DNA from 2 places in the Lysinibacillus sp. NPDC096382 genome. Region 1 is predicted to be linked to the other one. Evidence: riboswitches for the same ligand, from Rfam matches in the RefSeq annotation. Region 1 holds a riboswitch; the other holds the start of a gene.

Region 1 (3,218 bases):
GCTTATTGCACACCTTGTTGTGTTCATTATGCTTTGGTTTGTAGAAATGAAAACAACAGTACTATCTGATGAACAATCGAAGTGGGAGGTTTTTGTTTATGATTTGAATATGTATTTAAATGATATTTCTTCATTTACGATTCGACAAGACCAAAAGAGAATAACCTTCCAGAAAGGAGATACTATTCATAATATTGATTGTTATAGCAATTTAATTCGTGAACAAGTAAATGGTGGTCATGTACCAATGCTAATTGATATTAACAAATGTCAGTTCCAATTTGAAAAAAATATGTTAACAGTAGCTGTAGAACTTCCAAGTGGTATCAAAAAGGAGCGAACTTTCTATGTTCCAGTTATTGAAAAGTGACAGAGGGGCTATATTTTTAATCGCAATTGCATTATTATTTTTTGTAACTACTTTTGTTCTTACGTATTGTATGTCTTATGAGATTCAGTTTCGAACATATAATGACCTAGAAAAGCTGAATATTCGAGCTACGATAAATTTATTAGGACAAATTTTGTCAGACAGTGTAGAATCGTAGTTATAAGAAGGTGATTCGAATGCGAAAAATATATTTAGTTGGTTTTATGGGCTCCGGCAAAAGTGCGTTAGGAAGACGTTTAAGCTATTTGTTAAAGATGCCTTATTATGATATGGATCATGAGATCGTTCGGCAGCAGGGAATGACAATTCCACAGATATTTGAAAAATATGGAGAAGTACGTTTTCGAGAAATAGAAACAGAATTTTTGAAAAATTTCCGAGACGAAGCTTGTATTATTTCAACAGGTGGTGGAGTTGCAATCAATGCTGAAAATCGAAAAATAATGAGACGCAGTGGGCTCGTGTTTTTTTTAGATGCGACATTCGAAGATATATACAAACGAATACAGCATGATCCGAACAGACCAATTGTACAGAGTTCAACGAAAGAGGAGCTAGAGAAGCTGTATCATTACAGAAGAAGATTCTATCGTGAAACTGGACATATACAAGTGTTAACAGAGGGCAGAACACTCCGCCAAATTCTTGAGTATTTAGTATTCCAAGTTAAAAGGTTAAAAGGCGAACGTTGATTAAAATAAATGAATCAAACGTTCGTGTTTTGATATAAATTAAAAAATGATTGCCTTTTCAATGCAATTAATGTTAGGATATAGACAAATAAGTAACTAAATGTTCATTGAATACTAAATAGTACCAAGATGAATCTTGGGCGGATGATTGTGCGGGGAGAGCACGTGTAGACGTCACCGAAGGAGCAAATAACAAAATGTTATGAATCTCTCAGGTAAAAGGACTCGTACAAGACGCAACTCTGGAGAGAGCTGTAGTACTACAGCCACCAAAGGGGAAAGCCGGCTGTTTGGCATTGTAGGTATGCGAGCCAGTCTGGTGTAACTTTCAGGTTTAAGGACAGAGAATCCCGAAAAGGGGTTCGTCTGTCTTTTTTTATGTCTAAATGTTTTGCCTAATGTTGTTAGTTTCTATTCCTTAATTGAATGAACAAACAGGGGAAGCATGATTGCACTTATAAAAAGCAGACGAACTACTACCAGTAAAAAATGTAACTACCATTTAAGGGGGCAAAAATAATGACGAATGAATTAAAGCGTACACCTCTATTTGAAGAATATGCAAAGTATGGTGGTAAAACAATCGACTTTGGCGGATGGGAATTACCAGTACAATTCTCTTCTATTAAAGAAGAGCATGATGCAGTTCGTAATCGTGCTGGCTTATTTGATGTATCACATATGGGTGAAATTTTAGTAACTGGACCTAATTCACTAGATTTTTTACAAAATCTTTTGACAAATGATATTTCAAAAATTGCAGTAGGTCAAGCGCAATATAATGCAATGTGCTATGAAGATGGTGGCGTTGTTGATGATTTATTAACGTATAAATTAGCAGACAATCATTATTTATTGTGCGTAAATGCGGCAAATATTGAAAAAGATTATGATTGGATGATGGAAAACCAACATCAATATGATGTAACGATCGACAATCAATCAGATGCTTATGCACAAATTGCCCTTCAAGGTCCATTAGCAGAAGAAGTTCTTCAAACATTAACAGACACTGATTTAAAAACGATTAAATACTTCCGTTTCCAAGCAGACGTTGAAGTTGCTGGTCATAAAGCATTAGTATCCCGTAGCGGTTACACGGGGGAAGATGGTTTTGAATTATACGGCTCTCCAGAAGATATTAAAGCTTTATGGAACGAAATTTTAGAGGCTGGAAAAGACAAAGGCGTTATACCAGCAGGTCTAGGATGCCGTGATACACTTCGTTTCGAAGCAGGTCTTCCATTATACGGTCAAGAGCTATCAACAACAATTTCACCTCTAGAGGCTGGTATTGGTTTTGCTGTGAAGTTAAATAAAGAGGGCTTTAATGGCCATGATGCATTAGCGGCACAAAAAGAAAATGGACTGTCACGTAAAATTGTTGGCATTGAAATGATTGATAAAGGAATTCCTCGTCATGGCTACAAAGTGTTTAAGGATGGTCAGGAAATCGGTGAAGTGACAACAGGTACACAGCTTCCTTCTTCTAAACGTAATGTTGGTCACGCATTAATTGACAGCCAATTCGCAACTATCGGAACTGAATTGGAAATCGAAATTCGTGGTAAGCACTTAAAAGTAGTAACAGTTGAAACACCGTTTTACAAGCGTTCAAAATAATATTGAAAAGAGGGACCTACATTTATGAAACATCGTTATTTACCAATGACGGAGCAAGATAAACAAGAAATGTTAGACGTAATCGGTGTATCCTCAGTTGATGAGTTATTTGGGGATATTCCAGAAAAAGTACGTTTTAAAGGCCTATATGATATTAAAGAAGCAAAATCTGAATCAGCTTTATTAAAAGAATTAACGGCAATGGCTGCGAAAAATAAAGATACAAATGCTAACGTATCGTTTTTAGGTGCTGGCGTATACAACCACTATAAACCGGTTATCGTGGATCATGTTATTTCTCGTTCAGAGTTTTACACAGCGTATACTCCATATCAACCTGAAATTTCACAAGGGGAATTACAAGCAATTTTTGAATTCCAAACGATGATTGCAGAGCTTACAGGTATGGATCTTGCAAACTCTTCTATGTACGATGGAGGAACAGCATTAGCGGAAGCAGGTATGCTTGCAGCTGGACATACGCGCCGTAAGAAAATTTTAGTATCGGAAAC
Region 2 (3,218 bases), on a different contig from region 1:
GTAAAAGGTGCCTTGAAAATCGATGCTTCATGAAGTGCGCGATTTTTACGTTTATAAATGATATGAGAGATTAATATAATACTCCACACCCATATAAAGCAAATAGCACTAATCGTTGTCACAACACTAAAGGCATTTTCAGGCATTAATTTACTTAGTAATGCACCAGCGGAAACTACAATTGCAGAAACAACGAGTGCGTTACTTGGCACACTGTTTTTATTGAGCTTTGCAAACTTTGGCGAAGCTTGCTTGTTGTTTCCAAGATTAAAAAGCATGCGGCTAGTAGAAAATAAACCACTATTACCTGCTGAAGCAGCAGATGTAAGAACGACAAAATTAATAATACCTGCAGCAATTGGAATACCAGCTAGTGTAAATACTTGTACAAATGGGCTACTTGATGCAGACATTTCATACCAAGGATTAATGCATAAAATAACAAATAACGCTCCTACGTAGAATAATAAAATGCGTAATGGAATTTTATTAATGGCAGAAGGAATATTTTTTTTAGGGTTGGCCGTTTCTGCAGCAGAAACTCCTACTAATTCGACACCAACAAAGGCGAAAACAACCATTTGGAATGCCATTAGGAAACCGTATAGGCCGTTCGGGAATAACCCGCCATTTGTCCAAAGATTTTCAACTGTCACTGTGCCAGAGCTTGTTTGAAAGCCTGTAAATAACATGATTAGGCCAATAACAATCAGTGCCACAATGGTGATGACTTTTATAAGGGCAAACCAAAATTCTAGTTCGCCAAATAGTTTTACAGTTAACAAATTCAAAATTAGTAACAGTACTAAACATCCGATTGCAGGCACCCATTGAGGTATATCAAACCAATAATGTGTATAAACGCCGACTGCAATAATATCTGCCATAGCGGTCATGATCCAGCAGAACCAGTATGTCCAGCCAGTGATGTAACCTGCCCAAGGACCTATGTATTCGGATGCAAAATCGGTAAATGATGTATAGCCAGTATTCGATAATAATAATTCACCTAATGCCCGCATAACAAAAAATAAGGCGGTTCCGACAATGAGATAGGCAAAGATGATGGAAGGTCCCGCTAAAGCAATGGCTTTACCTGAACCTAAAAATAAACCAGTACCGATTGTTCCACCGATCGCTATGAGCTGCACATGGCGATTTTTTAATTCACGTTTTAATTGTTGTTGTTCCACGTTGATCCCCCTCAAAGATACGTAAAAACTATGACTGGAAAATAAAAAAGAGACTAGTAATGACACTAGTCTCGTAAACGACAGAATAACAAATACCGATTACGGATGTTGTATGTAAATACAGAAAAACATTCGTATGGTATAGCTTTCGTGTTGAAAGTTAATATTACTCCTCTGTCCTTTTGCCTGAGATAGTGAACCCTTCGGCGACGCAAAATGCGCTCTCTCCAGAACTGCTCCTGCTATAGTGTTATCCATAGCATTCATAGCTTATATTGTATGTCTGTATGACATTATTTTAAGATATTATAAATCCTATCAGTGCCTAGTTAATTATTCAAGGGTAAATTTCAAACATTTTCAGAAAAAAAGAAGAATGGAGTTCATCTAGGTAAATACTTTACGAAAAATAGTATTTTTAGACATACGTTAATTTAAGGATACTATTTAATTCGTAGTATAAAGTGGCGCATCTACGAAAATTATGAATGACATTTTATAAGTCGATTGGAGAGGAGACTAAAGCGACTTCTTGAGGATTAGCGGGTCATCGGACGCCCCTAGGAAAGCGCTGAGTCGGAACGAAAAAATCAACCACATGTTGATGATGGGAATGTGAATGTAATGAGTATATTACCTCACGTTGTTTTATCCTTTTCTGTAGAACTAACTTGTCAGACGTTAAACAATATATATAATATAGTAGAAACTCAGAATTTTTTGCAAAAAGAAACCATCTCATAGTCATCTGAGATGGTTTACATTTTGTTTAAAACAAAATTGATATAGGTAAATACAAATAAATTTACTTTGTTTCATGAGTAGATGTATTTATATTAGTCACTAATGTCTTATTGATTTGTTAATTTTGTTTTTTGGACTTTACTTTACCTGTCCAAGTACGGAAGCCGCCTTGAAGTTGGTAAATTTGGTTGTAGCCACGTTTTTTAAGAAATAGAGCAGCACGTGAGCTACGGCCTGTATTTTGACAGTATAAATATACTGGTAAATCTGGGCGAATTTCTTTGTGACGTTGACGTAGAGTAGTCGAAGGAACATTGCGTGCACCAAGGATGTGACCAGCATCAAATTCTTTTTGTTCACGTACGTCAATAAGCTGTGCTTTACGATAGCCTTCAATAAATTGTTCTTGTGTTAGGTTTGTTACGGCTTTTTTTAGTCGTAGGGCATTAATGCCGATATAAGCAATTACAACTACTAAAATAACACCGATTGTGATAAGTATGTTCAACAAAATTTCTTACCCCTTTCTATCTTCTTTATTATTATAAAAGATGCGCTAGCGATAGTCCAATGAGTTTGATAAAATAAATTACATTGTGGCTAGAATTAATCTATCTAAATTTCTGGATGTTATTAGTGGAATCATCCCACTACATTCATAGACTAGGGTGGACGATTACTTCAATAAAAAATAGAACTAAACGCAGAGTGTCAAAATTTTGAGAAGTATTGTTTTTTAATCATCACCTAGAGTAGGATGACATTTGTTAAAACGTATGCCATATTCAGGTTGATTGGAGTGAAGGCAGGGGGACTCCTTGAGGATCATAGCGTCACAGATGAGATCCTACAGCGAAGCGGATGTTTTCTGTGCTGAAGCGAAGCGACAGCAACAAATGTTTTAACTGTGCGAAAGCGAAGCGGCAGCAACAAATGTTTTAACTGTGCGAAAGCGAAGCGGCAGCAACAAATGTTTTAACTGTGCGAAAGCGAAGCGGCAGCAACAAAGCGACCAGCCGGAACGCCCACGTTATGGTGATGAGACTTATTTTTGTACACGTTGCTAATGTTCAATTAAATATTTGTAGGAGATGAAAATATGACAACTTGGTATTTTCTAAATTCAGGGAAATGTAGCCCTTCTTTTAATATGGCGTTAGATGAAGCATTACTTGATTGGCATAGTGAAGGTTTAATTCCACCAGTCATTCGTTTTTATGAGTGGGAGCCAGCAACACTTTCGATTGGCTATTTTCAGCAAGCAAACAGAGATATTAATCT

What was found. Region 1 has a riboswitch for glycine ahead of gcvT (glycine cleavage system aminomethyltransferase GcvT). Riboswitches for the same ligand answer to the same signal wherever they lie in the genome.
Region 2: another riboswitch for glycine. It lies ahead of ACIQZA_RS21000 (amino acid permease); the one in region 1 lies ahead of gcvT (glycine cleavage system aminomethyltransferase GcvT).

Annotation. Positions count from the first base shown of each region.
Region 1 covers NZ_JBIWFC010000003.1:252,919-256,136, forward strand. The annotation lists gene comGF (competence type IV pilus minor pilin ComGF) at 1-370, shown strand, start outside; gene ACIQZA_RS07530 (shikimate kinase) at 568-1,083, shown strand; glycine riboswitch at 1,228-1,320, shown strand; gene gcvT (glycine cleavage system aminomethyltransferase GcvT) at 1,603-2,706, shown strand; gene gcvPA (aminomethyl-transferring glycine dehydrogenase subunit GcvPA) at 2,731-3,218, shown strand, end outside.
Region 2 covers NZ_JBIWFC010000020.1:8,478-11,695, forward strand. The annotation lists gene ACIQZA_RS21000 (amino acid permease) at 1-1,193, opposite strand, end outside; glycine riboswitch at 1,358-1,434, opposite strand; gene ACIQZA_RS21005 (rhodanese-like domain-containing protein) at 2,056-2,445, opposite strand; gene ACIQZA_RS21010 (lipoate--protein ligase family protein) at 3,037-3,218, shown strand, end outside.